Regions from separate parts of the Paraglaciecola sp. IT1134 genome, predicted to be linked through region 3. Evidence: predicted binding sites of a transcription regulator. Region 3 holds the regulator's gene; each other region holds the start of a gene.
The links. The regulator sigma-54, encoded in region 3, starts transcription at its own class of promoters, with help from an activator protein. The targets are predictions, from matches to a motif close to GTTGGCACGNNNNTNGNNT.
Positions count from the first base shown of each region.

Region 1: a site for sigma-54 is predicted at 2,565-2,583, ahead of AC3RV5_RS06330 (FlgO family outer membrane protein). Genes of this name have one in related genera too.
Region 2: a site for sigma-54 is predicted at 1,710-1,728, ahead of AC3RV5_RS06235 (entericidin A/B family lipoprotein). Genes of this name have one in related genera too.
Region 4: a site for sigma-54 is predicted at 1,372-1,390, ahead of AC3RV5_RS18230 (DUF883 domain-containing protein). Genes of this name have one in related genera too.

Region 1 covers NZ_CM176486.1:1,469,677-1,473,550, forward strand. Annotated here, with positions in the region: gene AC3RV5_RS06320 (IS4 family transposase) at 1-912, opposite strand, end outside; gene AC3RV5_RS06325 (FlgO family outer membrane protein) at 1,125-1,910, opposite strand; gene AC3RV5_RS06330 (FlgO family outer membrane protein) at 1,920-2,516, opposite strand; gene nrdR (transcriptional regulator NrdR) at 2,690-3,139, shown strand; gene ribD (bifunctional diaminohydroxyphosphoribosylaminopyrimidine deaminase/5-amino-6-(5-phosphoribosylamino)uracil reductase RibD) at 3,230-3,874, shown strand, end outside.
Region 2 covers NZ_CM176486.1:1,441,428-1,445,301, reverse strand. Annotated here, with positions in the region: gene acnA (aconitate hydratase AcnA) at 1-1,460, shown strand, start outside; gene AC3RV5_RS06235 (entericidin A/B family lipoprotein) at 1,841-1,987, shown strand; gene AC3RV5_RS06230 (hypothetical protein) at 2,088-2,240, shown strand; gene AC3RV5_RS06225 (hypothetical protein) at 2,233-2,451, opposite strand; gene radA (DNA repair protein RadA) at 2,583-3,874, opposite strand, start outside.
Region 3 covers NZ_CM176486.1:4,758,726-4,762,599, forward strand. Annotated here, with positions in the region: gene rapZ (RNase adapter RapZ) at 1-505, opposite strand, end outside; gene ptsN (PTS IIA-like nitrogen regulatory protein PtsN) at 507-950, opposite strand; gene hpf (ribosome hibernation promoting factor) at 966-1,253, opposite strand; gene AC3RV5_RS20615 (RNA polymerase factor sigma-54) at 1,279-2,769, opposite strand; gene lptB (LPS export ABC transporter ATP-binding protein) at 2,900-3,625, opposite strand; gene lptA (lipopolysaccharide transport periplasmic protein LptA) at 3,625-3,874, opposite strand, start outside.
Region 4 covers NZ_CM176486.1:4,152,100-4,155,973, forward strand. Annotated here, with positions in the region: gene AC3RV5_RS18220 (hypothetical protein) at 213-464, opposite strand; gene AC3RV5_RS18225 (hypothetical protein) at 467-910, opposite strand; gene AC3RV5_RS18230 (DUF883 domain-containing protein) at 916-1,215, opposite strand; gene AC3RV5_RS18235 (DUF502 domain-containing protein) at 1,626-2,219, opposite strand; gene AC3RV5_RS18240 (BamA/TamA family outer membrane protein) at 2,712-3,874, shown strand, end outside.

The sequences.
Region 1 (3,874 bases), 2.0 Mb from region 3:
TAGGCTATAAAGTGACAGCACCTGTTCGGCGTTGAATATGTCTCTGGACAAGTTGGTGATGATGTAGCCTCGGCGGGATTTGCGTTTATCCCAAAAAGACACTAAGCGATAGGTGCCGGGCCGTCGCGGCCATTGCACGGTGATATCCAGCAGTCCTTGTTTACATGGCGTCAAAGATGACAGCCGTTTACCCGCCGCTTTTTTGAGGGCTTTACCCTCTGCATTAAACGCCTCAACGATAGAGGGGTTGATAGTATTGTTGGTACGAATAATATAATAGCCGCCTGCCTGGTCAATTTGATGGCAATAGTCAATATCAAAATACCCTGCATCCTCTAAAGCCAGTGTGCCTTCAAGCTCTTCCGGGATAAGCTGGTAAAGACGCTCACTTTCTTTATCCGGCACAATCTCGAGGTAGTTAATCCCGCCCTGGAGCAAATCCATGGTCATATGTAATTCAACCGCAGCAGGATGGGTTTGAGTGAAGCGTCCAGGGAATTGTGAGGCCAACTTAGGATGTAAGCTCAACGAGCTGCCATCATGCAGTTCAATCCGTTTAAACGGATAATGCGCAGGCAACGTCGCACAATGCTGGCTAAACCAGTGCGCAAGTACTTGTTGTACCAGCTGTTTGAAGAAATCGACCATTTCTCTTTTTTTAAGTTGATTGTGAAAAGGCTTGTACTGCATCTCACGCTGGCTGACCTGACAAAAGGTGCGATGAATATCCGCCAGATTGAATTCACTGCGCGTGCCCAGGGTCTGAATAAACGCTTGTACCTGATGATGCCCCTGAAGTTGGCGGCAACGTTTTATCAACCCGCACTGGCGAGCATGGGTCTGAAGAAAAGAAGGGTTAAAAATCGCTGTTAGCTGTTGGCTCAAGTCGGTTATAATGGCGGTGGCGCTCATGTTGTGTACTCAGTTTTTTTCGCGAAATTATTTGATCATGCCTTGAGCGCCATCTAAAGCCTTTATTTCAATATCTTATCTCTTAAGATCCTACCTATGACTCAAGACTAACGATTAAATTAACACAATCGTTACCTGGAATTCGAACGGGGCGTTTCGCTAAGTTTAATTATTGCAGTCGATATTTTGACGCGGTTTTAATCTTTTTGTTACTAACCTTGTACAATAGATATCAGTGGTGTGCGTGTGACGGGCTTAACCTCTAATGGGGCAGCGCCTGTGGTACTTAGCATGATTGCATTAACCACCCCATCGGGAATAAAACTCTGCGCAGATGCCACTACCGCTTTAGATTCAATGCCTACTATGCGGGCATTAACCAAATAACCGTCATTGTATTTTAACAAGGTGCCGCCAACCACATAACGGATGGGAGAATAACCCGTTAAATCTTCATAATCCTTACTGAATGCGAAATCTCCTCTTGGGGTCACCCTAATATAATCGGTGGTTTTATAATCAATAACCGGAATACCTAATTTATGCACTTCGTGCATCAGACTTTCTGATATTTGATTGCCTAACAAGTTTGTTTGGTTGTAATCACTGTCGAGCATCACAAAACTGGTGACCGCTACCGGGGTGGTATTGTTAACATATTGCAGATTGCCCACAAGGTCTTGCATTAAACCACGGACATAATAGTTAATGTTTTTGCTGTTAACCTGGGGTTCATCCGTTTGCTTAACTAACTGCTGTTGAGCTTGTGCAACCTGATTATTAAACAATCTTGCCTGTACCTGATTGTGGAAATTGACACTGGCATCTACCGCCGAGGATGAAGGGGAGTCAAGTCCATTGTCGTTTTGATAATCAGGTACGTATGAAAAGCTAGCTAATCCGCTGTTGTCCGCATTATTTTGTGGTGCTGTGGTAGCTAGTATTGAACAGCCACCGAGTAGGCAAGTGCTTATCGTTATTAGTAAGATGGATTGCATGTTTAACTCCTAATATGCCGTACGGTAAATATTTTTATCATTCATCATCACTTTGCCTTGATGCCACATTACATTACTGGGGATAACGTCTGTTGCTGCGGCGATGACTTTTTGGCTGCTAGTTTCGATTAGTCGGGCGTTTATAGCGATATTTTTCTGTTGTACGGTATAGGTTCCGGTCAAATAGTAATCTGCCTGAACATAAGGGGTTATCTCACTGATCTGTCTGGATAACATTAGATCTTGATTTTGTTGCATTTTAATCGCGGTTGCCGTCTTAAATTCAATCACGTTGAGTCCGGCTTGAGTAGCAAGCGTGACAAAACTCTCCTGAATTTGTTGCCCTAATAGATTTGCTGCAGGCATGTTTTTGCCATCAATGCGTTCAGTGGGCAAAAATGTGCCTACCGCCACTGATTGTTCTAACTGTATGGGTTTTGCGGTGTAGAACAATTGTTTGGCTAATTGTTCTACATAATGATGAATGCCTTGTTCGGCATTGCCTGCCAGCGGTTGTTCATTTGCTGTACTCCGAATGGGAGAAACAGCACAGGCACTCAGTAGTGAAACTACAACCCCGCTTATTATTACGCTAAATATTTTCACGTGCCATCGCCCTGAAATTGATATTTCTAAATCTCTGTTGCATAGATTAAGCGATTTCTGTGCCATTAAGGCACATGGAGCGAATATAAGGCCCACACCTTGCTAAAGTGGCTTTTTAATTGCCGTATCGGCATACTGTGGGCCACTAATTATCTGATTGAAGAGTAATCGCTATGTTTTGTCCCTTCTGTTCAGTACAAGAAACCAAGGTTATTGACTCGCGCCTGGTGGCTGATGGTCACCAGGTTAGGCGCCGCCGGGAATGTACTGTGTGTAAGGAGCGCTTTACCACCTTTGAAATGGCTGAATTAGTCATGCCGCGCGTGGTAAAACGAGATGGCTCACGTGAGCCCTTTAACGAAGACAAGCTTAGAGCCGGTTTGCAGCGCGCTCTGGAAAAACGCCCCGTCAGCACCGAGCAGGTCGAGCAATGTATCAGTCGTTTGAAATCGGCCTTGCGGGCCACTGGTGAACGTGAGATCAGCAGTGAGTTTTTGGGCAACCTGATCATGGATGCCTTAAAAGAACTGGATAAAGTAGCCTATGTGCGTTTCGCTTCGGTGTATCGTTCCTTCGAAGATATTCGCGAGTTTGGTGAAGAGATTGCGCGTTTGGGTGATTAACTTGCGCTTGATGGCCAGCCTTAGCATTAATCATTCTTTCACCAAAGCTTTCACCAGAGCTTTCACCAGAGCTTTCACCAGAGGTGCACAGTGAGCCAATTTACCGCCCATGACGCAAAAATGATGGCGTTAGCCATTCGCTTAGCTGAAAAGGGCCAATATACTACTTCGCCTAACCCCAATGTGGGCTGCGTCATCACTGACGTACAAGATAATATTGTCGGCCAGGGCTGGCATCAAAAAGCCGGCAGCGGCCACGCCGAAGTGCATGCTTTGCAACAGGCGGGCACTAAAGCCAAAGGGGCCACAGCTTATGTGACCTTAGAGCCTTGCAGTCACCATGGCCGCACTCCCCCTTGTGCAGATGCCCTTATATCCGCAGGGGTTAGCAAGGTTATTGCCGCTATGGTCGACCCAAATCCGCTGGTGGCGGGCAACGGCCTTAAAAAACTGGCTAATGCAGGCATTAGGGTAAGCAACGGCTTACTTGAACAAGCCGCCATAGAGCTCAATCGTGGTTTTACAAAACGTATGCTAACTGGCCAGCCTTGGGTGACGGTTAAACTGGCCGCTAGTTTGGATGGCAAAACCGCGCTCAATAACGGCCAAAGCCAATGGATCACCGGGCCACTTGCCCGTCAGGATGTGCAGCGTCACCGCGCCAAAAGCTGTGCGATTTTGTCTGGCTCTGGTACGATATTGGCCGATAACCCATCGCTAAACGTGCGTTACAGT
Region 2 (3,874 bases), 2.0 Mb from region 3:
AGCAAATGGATCCGCCCACCCATGAGCCCAATTGTGAATACAAAGGGCAGCATTTTGCGCTTAAAGATGGGGCGGTAGTCATTGCTGCAATAACCAGTTGTACCAATACCTCGAACCCCTCTGTACTGATCGCCGCTGGCCTGCTGGCCAAAAAAGCCAGTGAACTGGGACTGCAAGTTAAACCCTGGGTGAAAACCAGTTTTGCTCCCGGTTCACAGGTAGTCACTGAGTATTTGAACAAAGCTAAGTTGACCACTGAGTTGGAAAACCTAGGGTTTCATCTGGTCGGTTACGGTTGCACCACCTGCATAGGCAATTCTGGGCCTCTACCAGAACCTATCAGCAACGCCATTCGCAAGGCAAAACTCAATGTCACGGCAGTTTTATCCGGTAACCGCAACTTTGAAGGCCGCATTCACTCAGATGTGAAAGCCAACTATTTAGCTTCGCCACCTTTGGTGATCGCCTATGCTTTGGCGGGTAATATGAACATTGATTTGCTCAACGAACCTTTAGGCACTTCAACAGACGGTAAACCCGTTTATCTAAGGGATATTTGGCCAACTAACAATGAAATTCAACAATTGGTCAGTACTGTCGTAACCAGCGAGATGTTTAAAGAACGCTACGCCCATATCTATGAGGGTGACGAAACCTGGAATAACCTGGAGGTAGTTGACAGCGTGCAATACAATTGGCCGGAATCGACCTATGTGAAAAAACCGACCTTTTTTGACGGAATTAAGACCCAACCTAAACCCATTGAGGCAATAGTCGATGCCCGCTGTCTGCTAAAACTAGGAGACACTGTGACCACGGATCATATTTCCCCTGCGGGCAGTATTGCCCCTGATGGCCCAGCTGCTGAGTATTTACGGGAACACGGCGTTGAAGAAAAAGACTTTAATTCATTTGGTTCACGTCGAGGCAACCACGAAGTCATGATGCGTGGCACTTTTGCTAACGTCAGATTAAAAAACCAGCTTGCACCAGGCACCGAAGGAGGATGGACCAGACTGCAACCGTCAGGCGAGCAAATGAGTGTATTTGCTGCTGCTATGCACTACCAGCAACAGAAGATCCCCAGCATAGTCATTGCCGGCAAAGAATACGGCACGGGCAGCTCTCGGGACTGGGCGGCCAAAGGCCCGTTATTGTTAGGGGTAAAGGTAGTGATTGCCGAGAGTTATGAACGTATTCACCGGTCAAACCTAATAGGTATGGGCATATTGCCCCTACAATTTAAGCCCGGAGACAATGCAGCCAGCCTCAAACTTGATGGCACAGAGCAATTCTCCGTTGACCCAATTAGCAGTGGTCAACAAGAAGTCCAGGTCAAGGTTAAAAAGGACGACACAGAATATAGCTTTGATGCCCAAATCAGAATCGATACCCCCAACGAATTTAGTTATTTTAACGACGGGGGTATCTTGCAGTATGTGCTTCGCAGCCTGAATTAATTTACCTGGACCGATTGCTGGCATCAAGTCTGTGGCAATCGGTCTGGCTATATATCTGTTTATCCTTCCCCGTCAACTTATTCCTAAATCCCCAAAACTAAGGTCAACACTGATCCGCTGCTTAGTCAGGTAATGCTATTGAATTATGTATCAGGTAAAAACTTCCACAGCTCAATGTAGCAATTGCATTTTACCGGTAGTAAAAAAGCTCTAACTGCCGTACAGCCTATAACAGATAAGGCCTGAGCACTTGGCATGGTAATAGCTAGACTGATGTTGTATTTAAAAAGTGCGTTGTACAGAAAATCTAGCTGACTAAGTCGTGCTCTTCACAGGCAATTGGTCAACTGTCGAGTTAACTGTTTATAAGGTGTTTAACCATGAGAAAAAACATAAAGTCTTTACTTAATTCATTCATGTTAGTTGGTTTCTTAGCGTTAGGACTGTCGGCATGTGCCACGGTTGATGGGGCCGGACAAGATATTGAATCGGCAGGCGAAGCTGTTCAGGATGCAGCTAACGATTAAGCTTGTTAGTTAATGAACTGTGACAGCTACTGTTCCAGCTACTGTTTTGGTGGCTGTCACACAATTATCCACTTTAGCGACAACTGAATAAGAAAAAATCATGACAATTCAACAGCAACATACTCAGTCCAAGAACCGCTTTGTTGAGCATCTGTTAAAAATTCATGCCTATGAATATAGCGATCAACGAAACCGCGCTGCCAGCTCAGCGAAAAGTAGCCATTGGCTGAGCAAACAGACAAACACTAACTAACTTTGCTCACCATAGCGTGTTTTTCCAGATATGCAGCGGTACTGGTGGCACCTAGGGGTTGAGCAAAGTAGTCATCTTGAATACCGCTGCATCCCATTACGGCTAAAATATTCATTTGATATTGAACACATTCTGCAACCCGCTGCAAATTTAAGCTGTTACCCACGGCTATGATGGATTGCACTATATCTTCAATCCCTTTGTCTGCCACAAGTCATCGACAAAAGTTCAATAATACGCCAAGGTGCTAATATAAAACGAAGGCTAAAAAAACAGGTCTAAATCATTGTTTTTATTATGTATGTCCTGAAACATCGGCAAACGCTAAAAATCACCCCATCCTTATAATGCCTCCAATGCGTCACTTAATCTGGATACACCGATTATTTCAATACCTTGGATGGGATTTTTGGGCACATTTGCCTTGGGCACAATCGCCCGTTTAAAACCATGTTTGGCTGCCTCGCTGATGCGCTGTGAACCATTAGGCACAGGACGAATTTCCCCCGCCAGCCCCACTTCGCCAAAGGCAATTAACTCCTTGTCCAGCGCCTGATTGCGAAAACTTGAAACGATGGATAATAACAATGCCAAATCCGCACTGGTTTCAGTGACTTTTACCCCCCCAACCACATTGGCAAATACATCCTGATCATTCATCTGTACATCTCCATGACGGTGCAATACAGCCAATAACATAGCCAAACGGTTCTGCTCCAAGCCTACGGCTACACGTCTGGGATTAGCGGTTTGTGAATAGTCCACCAGAGCCTGTATTTCCACTAATAACGGTCTGGTACCTTCCCACACCACCATGACAATGCTGCCCGGCGATTGTTGCTCATCACGGCTTAAAAAGATGGCCGAAGGATTGCTCACCTGGCGCAAGCCCCTTTCGGTCATAGCAAATACGCCCAACTCATTGATGGCGCCAAACCGATTTTTGTGGCTGCGTAATGTGCGGTAACGACTGTCACTTTCTCCATCAAGCATCATGGAACAATCGATACAGTGCTCCAGTACTTTAGGGCCGGCCAAACTGCCATCTTTAGTCACATGTCCCACCAGGAACATGGCAATATGGTGCTGTTTGGCAAAACGGGTCAAAAAGGCCGCGCTCTCCCGAACCTGGGAGACACTACCTGGTGCCGATTGCACATCGGCGACATGCATCACCTGGATCGAATCGATGACCATAATTGCCGGCTTGTGCTCCAGGGCAAGTTCACAGATGGTTTCAATACTGGTTTCGGCCAACATCTTTAGACGTTCCTTGGGTAATCCCAAACGCTGAGCGCGCATGGCCACCTGTTGCAATGATTCTTCACCTGTGACGTACAGCGCACTGCGCGAAACGGCCAATTGGCACATCACCTGCAACAATAAAGTGCTTTTTCCGGCACCGGGAGAGCCGCCTATTAATATAGCCGAGCCAGGTACTATGCCGCCTCCTAGTACTCGGTCTAGCTCGGTAAAACCTGAAGCAAAACGAGGTAAGGCTTCGAGATCGATATTGTCCAAAGTTTCTATTTTTGCCCCGGTTTGCCCCGCATAGCCGCGCAGATTACGCTCCACTTGACTATGAGCTGGGCTAACGACAAACTCGGTAATAGTGTTCCAGGCGTTACAATCAT
Region 3 (3,874 bases):
AACCAAAAGATTCAAAAACCAGTACCAGGCGCGAGCTTTTTTTGCCAAGAATACGCTCCCGTACCAGCTCAGCCAGCTGATGGACAGATAACTGATCCGTATCCAGATACAAATCTGCTCGCTCGGCAATGGGGGCCAATAATTGCCCCTCGGCCTGAATGGCATCCGACAGAGATTTATTCTGTTTTGACAAGGGGTGCAAGCGGCGGGTCTCGCTAAAACGCTTGATCAGTACGTCATCACTGGCATCCAGATAGAGTATGGTCATTTCCCATGTCGACGGCAGATAATCCAGAATTTCCACCAGTTCACTGGGATTTTTGGGTAAGTTACGCACATCGATGCTAACCGCCACCTGGTCGTATTCATCTACTACTGTATGGGTGAGCGTGGGCAGTAGGTTTACCGGAATGTTATCCACACAGTAATAACCGAGATCTTCCAGTGAACGTAAAACGACGGATTTCCCTGAGCCAGAACGCCCGCTAATGATGATGAGCTTCATATCAGCTGATTACCTGAAATAATTCTTCAGCGCTGATGGCACTGCGCAATTGTTTGAGCAACTCTTTGTCACTGAGTTTGGCGGCAATGCTAGAGAGGGTCTGCAGATGTTCCTTGGCTTTTTCTTCCGGCACCAGGATAGCGAAAAAAACGTCCACCGGCATATTGTCAATGGCATCATACTCTATAGCAGGTTGACAGGTTACCAACACTGCCAATGCACTTTCCAAGCCTTTGAGCCGACCATGAGGCAATGCAATACCGCCGCCAATCCCCGTACTACCCATTTTTTCCCGGCTCACTAAACTGGCCAAAATAGTTGCTTGATCTATGTCGATCAAATGCTGATTGGCAATCAGACTGATAAGCTCAAGAATGCGTTTTTTGCTGCTAGCCTGAACTGCGCATAGTACGCAGTCAGGATTAAGTATGTCTGAAATTTCCATTATCTGCCTAATGGGTTAATGGCGTTTAACTTTTTCTTTATGCTTGAGCACCTGACGGTCTAATTTGTCAATCAGGCCATCGATGGCCGCGTACATATCGGTATGTTCCGCGGTAGCAAATACTTCGGCGCCGTTGAGATGCAAGGTAGCTTCTGCTTTTTGATTGAGTTTTTCAATATTCAATATGACATGCACATTGTTGATTTGATCCGAATGTCGCTCAAGCTTAATAAATTTACTATCGACATAATCTTTAAGTGAATCGGTAATGTCCACGTGATGACCTGTAAGATTTATTTGCATATCGCCTCTTCCTTCTACAATCAGTCTAAAAAAGACTTTTACGTTGGTTAGACGGGGGTATCAATAAAGACTCCCGATATTTTGCTATTGTTCGCCTTGCAACCATAATACCTTGATCGGCCAACAATTGAGCAATCTTGCTATCACTTAACGGTTTGCTGGGTTTCTCTGCAGCCACCAGTTTTTTGATTAATGCACGTATCGCCGTAGATGAACATTCACCGCCTGTTTCGGTCGCCACATGACTGGAAAAGAAATACTTGAGCTCGAAAATACCCCTGGGAGTATGCATATATTTCTTGGTAGTCACCCGGGAAATAGTTGATTCGTGCATCTCGACCATTTCGGCAACATCGTTAAGCACCATAGGTTTCATCATTTCCGGGCCGTGTTCGAAGAAACCCATTTGCTGCTGCACGATACAATTGGAGACTTTCAGCAAGGTTTCATTACGGCTTTCCACACTCTTGATAAACCATTTTGCCTCTTGCATATGTGAACGGATAAACTGGCTGTCACTGGTGTTTTTCGCATTACGACTCATGGCCGCATATTGTTGATTAACATTCAGCTTGGGTAAACTGTCGGGGTTGAGTTCCACCGTCCAGCGGCCATTCTTTTTCGCCACTGACACATCCGGGATCACATACTCTGCTTCACCTTTAATCAAGGCACTACCTGGCCTCGGATTCAGGGTTTTGAGCAAGCGCATGGCTTCGCGTAATTCTTCTTCCTTGAGCCGGGTTTTGCGCATCAGGGTGCGGTAGTCTTTGCTACCCAATAATTCAGCGTATTCGCCAATCAACATCTTGGCTTCTTCCAGCCAAGGCGTATCCGGGGCAAATTGGCGTAATTGCACCAGTAAACATTCTTGTGGGGTACGTGAGCCTGAACCAACAGGATCGAACATCTGAATACGTTTAAGCACACATTCCACTTCATCCAATTCAATTTCTTCGTCATCCATGCTCAGCAATATGTCTTGTGCACTCATGGTTAAATAGCCGGAGTCATCGATGGAGTCAATAATGGCTGTGGCAATCGCCACGTCCGTCTCACTAAAATGTGTTAACCGCATCTGCCATAACAGATGATCCTGAATATTCTCTATGGTTTCACCCTGAAAAATCTGCTCATCATCCGAACCGCCTCCTGACATGGGGGCGGGTGCCGATGAGGCACTGATATATTCATCCCAAGTACTATCCAGAGGCAAGTCTTCGGGAATATCGCCTTTTTCCAAGGCGTCACCGGCATCGATGCTATCGCTATTGGGATCGGTTACTTCTGAGCCATCGGGTTTATTGGCCGGATCCAGTGAGGCATCACTTAAGGCACTATCACCGGAAGCATTATCGGTGGGCTCTTCGATTTCCAATAAGGGATTGGAATCCAGGGCTTCTTGAATTTCTAGTTGTAAGTCCAGAGTCGAAAGTTGCAACAGGCGAATGGCTTGCTGCAATTGCGGCGTCATGGTCAGTGATTGGCTAAATTTTAATTGTAAAGAGGGTTTCATCTACTTCTGTTTCATATCCGTTGCTAATCGATTAAGAAGCTAATTTGAATGTTAATTAGTAACTGCGTATCTGATTAAGTGACAACCTAGTTGTCGTGACGACTAATCGCGTTTAGGGAGAAAGACTTAACTATAGCCTGAATTGTTCTCCTAGGTATACATCTCTTACACGTTGATCACTTAATACTTCTTCGGCTGTTCCAGAGGCGATTAATTCCCCTTGGCTAACAATATAAGCTTTCTCACATACATCCAAAGTTTCTCTTACATTGTGATCGGTGATCAATACACCAATCCCCCTGTCCCGTAAATGCTGAATTATCTTTTTTATGTCATTGACTGAAATCGGATCCACCCCGGCGAAAGGTTCATCGAGTAAGATAAATTCCGGGTCGGCGGACAGCGCCCTGGCGATCTCAACTCTGCGTCTTTCGCCACCGGATAAACTCATGCCTGTGCTATTGCGGATATGATTGATATTGAACTCGTCCAACAGGGAATCCGCTTGCTGCTCTTGTTGTTCTTTGGTCAACTCCTTGCGGGTTTGCAAGATGGCCATCAAGTTTTGGTAAACCGTCAGTTTACGAAAAATAGAGGCTTCCTGAGGCAAATAGCCTATGCCCAGCCGAGCCCGCATGTGCATGGGCTGTAAGGTTAACTCTTGCTGATCGATAAAAATCTCGCCCTTATCTAAAGGTACCAGACCCACTATCATATAAAAAGTCGTGGTTTTGCCCGCCCCATTTGGCCCCAGTAAGCCGACAATTTGCCCCGTGGACACTTCTAAACTGACATCTCTAACCACTTGTCGAGACTTGTAGGACTTGGCCAAATGTGTGGCTTTCAAGGTTGCCATTAAGGTTTTTTTTCCTTATTAGGTTGAACGGCTGGCTCAGGTTTGACTTTTTGGGGCTTTTTTTCCGGTTGAAAAATGGTAGTCACCCGGCCACTTTCTTCGTTTTCACCCTGTGCCACAATCTGTTCTAAGGCCATATTAAACACTATAGACTCACCTTTAACACTGCTGTTATTTTGTTTCAGTTGAGCAGCGCCATCCAGGGAGAGTGTACGTTTCTCCCGGCGGTAAACAATGCGATTGGCGGAG
Region 4 (3,874 bases), 610 kb from region 3:
TTCGTGGGGATTCGTCAGACTCTGACCCCATCGATCCCAAACAAAAATGGTGAGCAAGCTATCCTTGCTCACCAAACAGAATAAAAAAGGAGTCACCGAAAATGGCAGAGGAATATTGCCTTGGGTGAGATTGGTGACTCCGACAGTGGTAATATCCACAATAACTGGTTTTCGGCGTATCTACGTTCCCAAACGAGGAACGGAAATAGGCGCTAAAATAATTTGGCCAAACTGGCAATGCGCATCACTAAGGCAAAAGACGATACTCTGGCGACAGACATCATTCCCGCTGCCCCGCCCGCTGCGAATGCCACTAGTGGAGAGTAGGGCTTTTCACACAAGGCCACTGAAGCACTTTTAATCTGCGCTTTGCGACCCTGAATGATCTGCTGGTTACTTAACGCTCTCAGTTCAAGTCCTTCTACATCTTTCAACCGGCTTCCAAGCAATAAACGAGTTAACATAGTTAATCCCCTGTTGTGCCAGATCCGCTTGGCTGTTGAAGATCCATGGTGATCGCCGACCAACTTCTAGCTAAACTCACTTGTTTGAGCAGTGTACGAATAGTGCTGACGATGCCGAGAATAGCGCCAGCGTTAAGTAAGACGACTGCAGTACTGATTAATACCCAATGAATACCTAGTTTGAACATACTCAGTGCCAGCACTACATTTACGGTGATCCAGATAGTTGAAGTGACTGCGACTAACAACAGTACACCTGCCAACACCAACACCAGTGCCCGCATCGACAACCGCCATTCACGACCAGCGAGGGCTTTACCAAGCAGCAACTGCTGCTTGTATCGCTCGACCGCATCCGTACCCGCAGTGATGATTTCCTTTACCAGATCGACAGACGAAGACTCCGCTTGCTGCTCACTAGTTTGGTCGTTGTCGTGCAGTGCCACCTGTATTAACGCTTACGTAATAATGACGTAATCAACATGCCAGCAGCAAAAGCAATACCTACCGTTGCCACAGGGTTTTGGGCAGCGAAGCGTCTAACTTCTGAGCCATTCCACTGCTTTTGAAGCTTTTCTTGTGTTTCACTAATCGATTCCGCTGAACGATGAGCTTTGTCACGAATAGCTTGTTCCGCTTTTGCAGCTTTGTCTGCCACTGTATCAACCGATTCATGCAACACATCTTGAGCCTTTTTGGAGATAGGCGCGTCTGTGTGAACATTGCTTGGGCTAGACTTAACATTTTCCATGATGATTTCCTTTATGCAGTACACCGTAACCAAACTGGTCCCCGGCAAATTAGTCAGTGAATGACTGACAACATTAGTGTCCCGATAATTTTTCGCAAACACTGTATAAGTATTTAGTTCACTGCTAATGCAGCGTCAATAAATTCCCTACTAGCAAAGCAAACCTTATGCCAAATGCCAGTAATATTTGCTATCCCGCGTGGCTACTGGTTTGGTACGTGTCAGGCTATTAATCGAAATCTGGGTCAGGTAAAAATTTGGGAAGAAATTTCACAACAATTGCAAAAGTTACCAACTTTTTATAAGGGGACTTTTTCACCCACAAAAGAGTTACGGTTGGAAAGTCTGATTTGTGCAGATATAAAAAGCAGACATTCAGAATGTGGCAAGCTGCCTGCGCCGGCTGGCGCCTATGAAGGGGGGACTGGGGAATTGGCCGAACTGGCAGTGGAGCCCCCGGTCAGGGCAATACGCATGGCAGTTTCAACGTTAATATTTAACGGCGTAACCTTGTTGCGATCTATATACAGGGTGTAACCGCCAATTTGATAACTTAGTGGAATATACACACCGAGTTTTTCTTCATTTTTAAACAGACTTTGCGCACCATCGTGATTAGTGACAAACCCTATAAGATGGATACTTTCACTGATCTCAACCGACACCACGCTTTGCATTTTCTGCTGTTTACCCACATTCACCAGATTGACTGCATCCTGAATGGTGCCATAAAAGGTTTTGACCAAGGGAATGCGTTCAAACACATTACCACCCCACCCCAGCAAAACCTTTACTGCATAGGCATTAACCAGTAAACCAGCTAAAAATAATAGCAGTATGCCCGTGACTAGGCCTAACCCCGGAAAATACAAATGCGCAGGGATGATAGGCGTAAGGGCAAGTTCCACTGAGGTGATCAGCCAATACAGCGCATAGATTGTCAGCGTAAGCGGGATAATCGCTAACAGGCCCTGTACCACCAATTTCATAATTTTTTTAATCATCACACCATATCTCAATCGTTAACTTTGTTACACAACCTGTTCGTTAGCGGCTACTATCGGTTAATTATGGGGTACTAGCAAGGTAGCCTAGCATTGAGACTGAGAAATCCTTATTGCGCTTGGGCGGACAACCCTGGGGTTGACCTGATTGGGTGAGAGTTAGTTTAGGACCTTGAGTGTCAGTTCCCCCCGGTTTATAAACACTGAGCTGTGCCCATGTAAAACTGTTATATAAGCAATTCCACACTCCAGGTTTGAACAACGATTAACGGGATTTCACTGGATCAGCTGGATCACGTGCCCCATTTTTGGCTACGCTAGAAATAATGTGGCCGCAGTTTTAACAGCCAGCTTGAAGAAGATGAAATATAAAAAATGCGTTAATTAATCCTTAAGATTTCGTCCGCACTATGCCGTTAGCAGATGCCAAAGTTTCATGTCTGGCAATCTGCATACTTACCGTTGAAGTGCAGTTAACCGGCGTAGTCAACCTTGAAAAAAACAACATACACCTTGATTTTTTGTAGCACCTTGGGCAGCTTTCATCTTGCTGCTGCAGCTGAACCTTTGCGCCAATCGGATTGTCAGGCTAAATCAGCCAACAAGCAGCAAGATAGATTACTTGCCCCAGTAAGTTCGTCCGATGCTCTTAAGCTCAACATTGATACCCGGCCTATTTTCGATGAAAATGATCCAGACACAGTGGCCTTGCACCGCTTTGCCAACTGGATGCATTACGACACCCGAGAAAGCGTCGTGGAGCGGCTACTGCCTTTTAAACCAGGCAAAGCTATCACTGAGTATGAGCTGGCTGAAGCAGAGCGTTTGCTACGTAATGAAAGCTATATTCGTGATGCACAAGTGACCACCAGCCAGGATTGTGACGGCAACCCCCAGGTAGATGTCATCACCTGGGATAATTGGTCTTTGCTACCTACATTTAGTTTTGGCCGCAAAGGCGGTGAAAACAAGCTGGCTTTGGGTTTTGAAGAAGACAACTTGCTGGGCACGGGGATCCGCACCACAGTGCGCTATAAAAAAGATGATCAGCGCTCTGGCTACCAGCTTGATTTCAGATCCCCTGTACCCTATTTGTCCCACGCAACTATTACCACCCGCTTGATGGACAATGACGATGGTCAATTGATCCAACTCGTTTTAGATGATCCTTTTTATCAAAGCTCAACCCAGCACATGTTTAACGCCCACTATGAAAACGACCAACGCACTGAGCGTTTGTACCAAAATGGCGGGACCCGTAACCGGTTTGCCCTCGAACACGATTTCCAACAACTCACCTACGGCTGGTTACTCCAACATGACTTGCAGGCCAATAATTACGGTGATGTACTGCGCTTAACCGCAGGCATTACTCGGGATCGCACGCGTTTTGCTTTACCTGAATTTGAACAAGAAGCCCAAGACCCCCTATTTTTACCCGAGGATCGGGACTACCTGTACCCCTGGTTAGGACTGGAATATCGCCAGGCCGAATTCAAAGTCATGTCGAATGTTTACTTGATTGAACAAAACGAGGATTTTAATTTAGGTTGGCACCACAGTGTGCGTTTTGGGGTCGATGTGAACACGCAGCAAACCGACACCCGTCTGTTTCATTTGGATGTGAAAAGTGAAAAGGGGTATCAGTGGCAAGA